DNA from 2 places in the Thalassospira xiamenensis M-5 genome. Region 2 is predicted to be linked to the other one. Evidence: predicted binding sites of a transcription regulator. Region 2 holds the regulator's gene; the other holds the start of a gene.
What was found. The regulator PhoB, encoded in region 2, activates phosphate uptake and scavenging genes when phosphate is short. The targets are predictions, from matches to a motif close to TNTCATAAAACTGTCA.
Positions count from the first base shown of each region.

Region 1: a site for PhoB is predicted at 2,429-2,444, ahead of TH3_RS06585 (RNA degradosome polyphosphate kinase). Genes of this name have one in related genera too.

Region 1 covers NZ_CP004388.1:1,402,204-1,406,632, forward strand. The annotation lists gene ppx (exopolyphosphatase) at 1-153, opposite strand, end outside; gene TH3_RS06585 (RNA degradosome polyphosphate kinase) at 180-2,327, opposite strand; gene TH3_RS06590 (SixA phosphatase family protein) at 2,523-3,059, shown strand; gene aspS (aspartate--tRNA ligase) at 3,306-4,429, shown strand, end outside.
Region 2 covers NZ_CP004388.1:3,889,369-3,893,797, forward strand. The annotation lists gene TH3_RS18095 (cation:proton antiporter domain-containing protein) at 1-1,671, shown strand, start outside; gene phoB (phosphate regulon transcriptional regulator PhoB) at 1,734-2,429, opposite strand; gene phoU (phosphate signaling complex protein PhoU) at 2,447-3,169, opposite strand; gene pstB (phosphate ABC transporter ATP-binding protein PstB) at 3,191-3,994, opposite strand; gene pstA (phosphate ABC transporter permease PstA) at 3,996-4,429, opposite strand, start outside.

The sequences.
Region 1 (4,429 bases), 2.1 Mb from region 2:
GTTTTCGGGGTCGCGCCCCAGACCGCACATCACCTTTTCGTTAAAAATCGGGGCCGGTGCGCGTGTCATGCCATCAAACACAACAAGACGCACCGAGTTCGAGCCAACATCAATGATGGCGATACGGTTGGAAACCCTTTGGTCAGTCAGCATGCGGTTGGTTGAACCTGCCTGTTTTCTTAGTCATCAAGCTGCAGCACGGGGACATTTGGATCTTCCTCGCTAAGCGCGCTGCCACGGCCCGAAAGTGACGGGTTGGTCATGAAATACTGGTGAGAGGAGAAAGCATTTTCATCGGCTTCGCACCGCTCGTAAGTCCCGTCGGGCTGCAGGTACCAAGCCTGCGCCGTATCTTTCAGATTTGCAATCATGATCTGTTCGACAATCTGGCGCTGGCAGGTGGGGTTTTCCACCGGGACCAGTGTTTCGACACGACGGTTAAGGTTGCGCGGCATCCAGTCGGCAGATGAAATAAACGCCTTGGCCTTGCGCGACGGCAGTTTTGCGCCGTTTGCAAAGACGACAATGCGCGAATGTTCAAGGAACCGACCGACGATGGATTTGACCCGAATATTTTCCGATAACCCCGGCACACCGGGCCGCAAACAGCAGATGCCGCGCACGACCAGTTCGATATGAACCCCGCACTGGCTGGCGCGATAAAGCGCGTCAATCACCACCGGATCAACAAGGCTGTTCATCTTGGCCCAGATGCCCGCCGGTTTGCCCGCCTGACAGTTTTCGATCTCCTGATCGATATGGGCAAGCAGGGTCGGGCGAAGCGTATGCGGCGCGATGGCAATCTTTTCAAGCGACCGCGGGGTGGCATAACCGGTCATGAAATTAAAGATGCTGGCCGCGTCACGACCCAATGCCGGATCGCACGAGAAGAACGAAATATCGGTATAGAATTTCGCAGTGATCGGGTGATAGTTGCCGGTCCCGAAATGGACATAGGTCCGAAGCCCGTGGCTTTCGCGCCTGACCACCAGTGACACCTTGGCATGCGTTTTCCAGTCAAGGAAGCCATAGACCACCTGACAACCGGCACGTTCAAGATCGGCCGCCCAGCGCAGGTTGGCTTCCTCGTCAAAGCGGGCCTTGAGCTCCACCATCGCCGTTACCGATTTGCCCGCTTCGGCAGCCGCAATCAGGGCCTTGACGATCGGGCTGTTTTCCGATGTGCGATAAAGGGTCTGCTTGATGGTGACGACTTCGGGGTCACGCGCAGCCTGCAACAGGAACTGCACGACGACGTCGAAATCCTCGAACGGGTGGTGAACCACCAGATCCTTTTTGCTGATCGCGGCAAAGCAATCGCCGCCAAAGTCGCGCACCCGTTCGGGATAACGCGCGCCATAGGGCGGGAACAGTAGATCATGATGCAGATCGGAATCGATCAGCTGTTTGACATCGACAAGCCCGACAAGCCCGTCGACCTTGACGACTTCTTCGGGGGCGACAGAAAGTTCGTCGACCACGAAATCCAGAAGGTCTTCTGGCATCTCGGCATTGACTTTAAGCCGGATGATGCTGCCGCGGCGACGACGCTTCAGCGCGGTCTTGAAAACGCGCACGAGATCTTCGGCTTCTTCTTCGATTTCAACGTCCGAGTCACGGATAACGCGGAACAGGCCGTGTTCGATCATGTCGAAACCGGGGAACAGCTTGTTAAGGTAAAGGACAATCGCCTGTTCCAGCGGCAGATACCGTTCGGTCCGGCCCGGCATGCGCAGGAAACGGCCGATTTTCGGCGGCACCGGGATCAGCCCGCGCATGTTGTGACCATCCGCCGGGTCAAACAGCTGCATGACGATCGCAAAGCCAAGGTTCGGAATGAACGGGAAGGGATGGGATGGATCAATGGCAAGCGGCGTTAAGGTCGGGAAGATTTCGCGCATGAAATAGCCGTCAAGCCATTTGCGGTCGGTCTGGGTCAAATCATCCGGTCTGATCACCGAAATCCCGTGCTTGTCCATCTCGCTGCTAAGCTGCTGCCAGATGCGCTGCTGATCCTGCATCAACTGGCTGGCATCATAGGTGATGGCGCGCAGCTGCTCGGACGGGCTCATGCCATCCTGGCTGACCTTGGTCATGCCCGCACGCAGCTGCCCGACAAGACCTGCGACGCGAACCATATAGAATTCGTCAAGGTTGCTGGCGGAAATCGACAGGAAACGCAGGCGTTCCAGCAACGGGTGACGTTTGTTTTGTGCCTCTTCAAGGACGCGGCCGTTAAAGGCCAGCCACGAAAGTTCGCGGTTTATAAAGCGCTTGTCCGAATCAAGTGTGATGGCGCTTGATTGAATAACGGCGGCGTGGGTCACGCTGTGCCTCCTGCGAAAGTGGGTTTGTGTCCTTGAAATAAAGCGACAGGTCCCGGTTGCGATTGGAGTATAGGATAACTGCTTGTCGGGGTGCAATTTTCTTAAATTTTTAAGTCAGTTTTCTTGGTGGCTTCACAGCGCCCGATGTGGCATGCAAAAGTCTGCTTTCCTTAAGATCACCGGATACCCGATTTTATGAAGACATTGCTTCTGCTCAGGCATGCAAAATCAAGCTGGACCGATCCGTCCCGATCCGATCACGACCGGGAACTGAACCGGCGCGGCGAAAAGGCGGCCCCGGTGATGGGGCGCTATTTGCATGAACAGGGGCTGGTGCCCGATCTGATCTGGTGTTCAACCGCCGAACGTGCGGTCCAGACATTAACCCTGCTGGGGCGCGATTTTGCCAGTGCATCCGACGTGATCTACAGCGAAGACCTTTATATGGCGAACGAGGCCGTGCTGCTTGAAAGCCTTGGGCACACCCATGACGAGGCCCGCTGTGTAATGATGATCGGCCATAATCCGGGACTTGCCGATTTCGCCGCCCGGCTGTTTGGCGAGGGCGATGGCGAGGCATTGCTGGAAATGAACCGTAAATATCCGACCTGCGGGCTTTGCCAGTATGAATTTGATGTTGATCATTGGGCGGACGTTCGGTTTGAGGCCGGGCGCCTGATTCGCTTTGTAAAGGTCAAGGATTTGCAGGGGATCGGTGCGCCGCCGACCTGAAATTCCGGCCCGCAATGCAGACCATTGCGACGGGCACTTGACGGCGGGGCTTTGGCAGCGTTTTATACCGCAGAATTTCAAGCGCCGCGTCGCGCAAACAGACAGATCACCCGATTTAAGCCCCCCGAATTGACCGGGGTGGCTGGATTGCGGTGCTTTTTTGTTTGACAGCGCGGTGCAGCCATGCACCTTTGCGCCAAATTTGTGGCCCAAAATACGAAGCATACAAAGCAACCTGGAAAGACCATGCATCCTTATCGTTCACACAATTGTAATGCGTTGCGCGCCTCTGACGCCGATGCGGAAGTGCGCCTGTCCGGCTGGATCCACCGCAAGCGCGACCACGGCAACCTTCTGTTTGTCGATTTGCGCGACCATTACGGCATCACCCAGATCGTGATCGATATTTCAAGCCCGCTTTTCGCGGTTCTTGAAAAGTCGCGCGCCGAAAGTGTGATCACGGTGGACGGCAAGGTCGTCAAACGTACCGCCGAAACCGTCAACCCGAACCTGCCGACCGGCGAGATCGAGGTTTATGCATCGAACATCGAAGTCCAGTCGTCGGCCGACGTGCTGCCGATGCCGGTCTTTGGCGATGCCGAATATGGCGAGGAAATCCGCCTGCGTCACCGTTACCTTGATCTGCGTCGCGAAAGTGTTCATTCGAACATCGTTCTGCGCTCGCGCGTGATTTCGGCGATGCGTCAGAAAATGACCGCACAGGGATTTTTGGAAATCCAGACCCCGATCCTGACGGCAAGCTCGCCGGAAGGTGCGCGTGACTTCTTGGTGCCGTCGCGCATGCATCCGGGCAAATTTTATGCCCTGCCGCAGGCCCCCCAGCAGTTCAAACAGCTACTGATGGTTTCGGGCTTTGACCGTTATTTCCAGATCGCACCGTGCTTCCGCGATGAAGACGCCCGTGCCGACCGCTCCCCGGGCGAGTTCTATCAGCTCGACTTCGAGATGGCCTTTGCCACCCAGGACGATGTGTTTGATGCGATTGAGCCGGTTCTTCATGACATCTTCGTCGAATTCGGCGGTGGTCGTGATGTAACACCGCTTCCGTTCCCGCGCATTCCGTTTGATGAATCGATGGCGAAATACGGCTCGGACAAACCCGACCTTCGCAACCCGATCATCCTGTCTGACGTGACCGAAGCCTTCCGCGGTTCGAATTTCGGCATCTTTGCCTCGAACATCGAAAAGGGTTCGGTGGTTCGCGCCATTCCGGCACCGGGGGCCGCTGGCCGCCCGCGCAGCTTCTTTGACAAGCTCAATGCCTGGGCCCGCGAAGAAGGGGCGGCAGGTCTTGGTTACATCGTTTACGATGAAAACGGCGAAGCCAAAGGCCCGATTGCCAAGAACCT
Region 2 (4,429 bases):
ATCATCGGTTTCCTGATCGGCGGCTTTTGCATCGGCCCTTTCGGTTTTGGCCTGATCAGTGACCGCGAAGACATTTCAACCGTCGCCGAGCTTGGCATTGTCTTTCTGCTGTTCATGATCGGTCTTGAATTGTCGCGCGAACGCTTGCGCGTGATTGGGGGCCGGTTCGCGACCCTTGGTTTCCTGCAGATCGGCGTCACGATGGCCGTGATGTTCGGTGTATTGCTGCTGATTAATTACGATATGCCCGCCTCTATCGTAATTGCCGGGGCACTGGCCCTGTCATCAACAGCCATTATCCTTAAACAGCTTTCCGATGAGCGCCAGTTGCACACACGTTTCGGGCGTGCAGCCCTTGCCATCCTGCTGTTGCAGGACGTTGCGGTTGGTCCCTTCCTGATCATGGTGCAGGCCGCTGGCAATGCCGGGAGCGAAACCAGCCCCTGGATCAGCGCACTAAGCGGTGTGGGGGCGGTTGCTGTATTGTTGCTGACCGGTCGTTATCTGCTGCCGCGACTCTTTCGGTATATTGCGGCTCTTAAAAACCCGGAACTTTTTGCAATCGGGACCCTGTTTGTCGTTCTGGCTGCCAGCACATTGACCGAAGCCGCGGGCCTTTCAATGGCGCTTGGTGCCTTTATCGCCGGGGTAATGTTGGCCGAGACCGAATTCCGCCATCAGATCGAAGCCGACATTTCGCCATTTCGCGGTGTTTTCCTGTCGCTGTTCTTCATGTCTGTGGGAATGTCGGTCAATGCCAATGTGGTCATCGGTCAGGCCGGAACGATCATTTTGTGGCTGATCGGGCTTCTGGTCATAAAGGCAGCGGTTCTTTTCGGATTGTCCCTGCTGATCGGCTTTAACCGTGCATCTTCAATCCGGGTCGCCATGAGCCTGGCCGCCGGTGGTGAATTCGCCTTCGTCATGCTTGCACTGGCATCGCAGAACGGGGCGGTTCCGATTGACATCGCCGTGATGCTGATCCCGGTGGTTGCGATTTCGATGGGTCTGACGCCGACTTTGATTTCGCTCGGCCATCGCATCGAACAGAAGCTTCATCCCAAGGAAACCGATCAGCTAAGCGAGATTTCGGATGAAACCGACGGCATTCAGAAACATGTTCTGGTAATTGGTTGCGGGCGCGTCGGCCGGGTTCTGGCCCGTCTGCTGCGCACCAAGGAAATCCCGTTTATCGTTCTGGAATCCGATGCCCAACAGGTTTCGCGTGGCCGAGCCGAAGGTCTGCCGGTTTATTTTGCCGATGGGTCCCGACCGGAAACATTTCGTGCCGCCCATACCGAACAGGCCCATATTGCCGCCGTTGCCATGGGCAACCCGCACGCAACCGAAAAGACCGTCGCCTTGCTGCGACAGCATTATCCACATCTGAAAATCTTTGCCCGTGCCCAGGACATCACCCATATCGGTCCGCTGTCACGCAGTGGTGCCGATGCGGCCATCCCAGAGGTACTTGAAACCGGTTTACGCCTGTCCGATCACGTTCTGGCGGCCTGCGATATCCCGCAGGAAGATATCGATATCGAAATAGCCAAGTTCCGGCGTGCCGATATGCTGCTGATGAACGAACTTGCCCCGCGCACCGCGCGCCAAAAAACCGAAGACCAGGCACAAAAAACTGCCAAACCGGCAAAATCCAGGAAAAGCACCTGAAACGCAAAGACCCCCATCACAATAATGGGGGTCTTTCGTTTCGTCTTCCGGAATAACCGCAATCAGGCGGCTTCGACATCCAGTGCATAACCCGCGGCACGAACCGTGCGGATCACATCGCGCGTTCCCTTGACGTCATTCAATGCCTTTCGCAGACGACGAATGTGAACATCAACCGTGCGGGTTTCGACATAGATATTCGGCCCCCAAACCGCATTCAGAAGCTGCTCGCGCGAGAAAACCCGCCCCGGATGTTCCAGGAAATAACGCAGCAGACGGAATTCGGTCGGGCCAAGATGGATAGCCTTGCCGTTACGACTGACACGATGGGCGGCCAGATCCATTTCGATATCGGAATAGATCAACTGCCCTTGTGGTTGCGCCGGACCGGATCGACGCAGAAGTGCGCGAATACGGGCCAGCAATTCACCAATCGCAAACGGCTTGGTCACATAATCGTCGGCCCCGGTATCAAGGCCGCGGATGCGGTCACCTTCTTCACCACGCGCCGTGACCATGATCACCGGCAAATCCCGGCTTTCAGGCTTCCGGCGGATCTGGCGGCAAACCTCGATCCCTGACATCACCGGCAGCATCCAGTCCAGAAGGACCAGATCGACATGGGTTTCGGCCAGAATTTTCAACGCTTCGTCACCGTCCCCGGCTTCGACAACCTGCATCCCCTCGCGTTCGAGGTTGTAGCGCAACATGGTTACGATTGCAGCTTCGTCCTCGACGATAAGAACCGTTGGGTCCATCTTCCTATGCTCCAGTGTCACTCATTCGGTTCTACGACGGCAAAGTTCGCCGCGTCATTTTTTGGCCGAGTATCCATCGGCAGGTCTTCGCCCTTGATCCGGTAATAGATCGTTTCGGCAATGTTGGTCGCATGATCGCCAATACGTTCGATATTCTTGGCGATAAACAGCAGATGGGTCGATGCCGTGATGTTACGCGGATCTTCCATCATATAGGTCAGCAGTTCACGGAACAGGGAATTGTACATATCGTCAACTTCCTGATCGCGCGCCCAGACACGCTGGGCCTTTTCCGCATCACCTTCGATATAGGCATCCAGAACGTCCTTGATGATTTCCTGGCACAGCTTGGCCATGTTCGGGATCACCTGAACCGGGCGGATCGGCGGCACCTGGTTAAGAACCTGCGCACGCTTGGCGATGTTTTTCGCCAGATCACCGATACGTTCCAGATCGTTGGACAGTTTAAGCGCGGTCACCACCTGCCGCAGGTCATCTGCCATCGGCTGACGCAGGGCCAGAAGACGAACGGCAAAATCCTGCACTTCCTGTTCCAGCGTATCGATACGGTGATCGGAAAGAATGACCTTCTCGGCCAGTTCCGAATCCCGTTTAACGATCGCACGAATGGCGGAAATCAGCTGGCTTTCGGCAAGCCCGCCCATCTGCGAAATGATGTTGTTAAGACGGGTCAGTTCTTCGTCAAACGAACTGACGATATGATGTTTCTCATCGACCATCGAAAATACTCCTGCCCGGACTTAACCGAAGCGACCCGTAATGTATCCCTTGGTGCGCTCGTCCTTGGGATTGGTGAAAATCTGATCGGTTTCGCCCACTTCGACCAGCTTGCCGAGATGGAAAAACGCCGTGCGCTGCGACACGCGGGCAGCCTGCTGCATGGAGTGCGTCACGATCACAATGGTGTAGTTCGAACGAAGCTCGTCAATCAGTTCCTCGACCTTTGCGGTTGCAATCGGGTCAAGTGCCGAACACGGTTCATCCATCAGGATGACTTCGGGGCTGACGGCAACCGCACGTGCAATGCAAAGGCGCTGCTGCTGCCCACCAGAAAGACCGGTTGCCGGTTCCGGCAGACGGTCTTTGACTTCTTTCAGTAGACCCGCCCGTTCAAGCGAGGTCATGACGATTTCATCGAGCTCGTCGCGCGAATTCACCAGACCGTGAATACGTGGGCCATAGGCCACGTTGTCATAAATCGACTTCGGGAACGGGTTCGGTTTCTGGAACACCATGCCAATGCGCGCGCGCAACTGAACAACGTCGATTGCCTTGTCATAGATATCACGGTCATCAAGCGTTACCTTGCCCTTGATCGTGACACCGTCAATCGTGTCATTCATGCGGTTCATGCACCGCAGGAAGGTTGATTTGCCGCAGCCCGACGGGCCGATAAGTGCTGTGACCTGGCGTTCGACAATGTCAAGATTGACATCAAAAAGCGCCTGGTTGTCGCCGTAGAAAAGATTGAGGTCACGGGCCGTCATTTTCGGGCTAGTGACTGACGGCTCTGCCGTCATTGCGCTTTGAGTTACAACAGCCATTTTACCACTTCCGTTCAAATTTCTTGCGCAGATACACGGCCAATCCGTTCATCAGGATCAGGAAGCCCAGCAAGACCATGATGGCCGCCGAAGTCTTCTCAACAAAGGCACGTTCCGGACTATCCGCCCACAGATAAATCTGCACCGGCAGAACTGTCGCCGGATCGAGTGCCCCGCCCGGGATATCAACAATAAACGCCACCATACCGATCATCAGAAGCGGTGCGGTTTCCCCGAGAGCCTGCGCCATGCCGATGATGGTCCCGGTCAGAATACCGGGCATCGCCAGCGGTAACACATGATGGGTCACCGTCTGAACCGGCGATGCCCCAAGACCAAGGGCAGCCTGCCGGATCGACGGCGGCACTGCCTTGATCGCCGCACGTGATGCGATGATGATGGTCGGCAATGTCATGAGGGCCAACGTCAGACCAC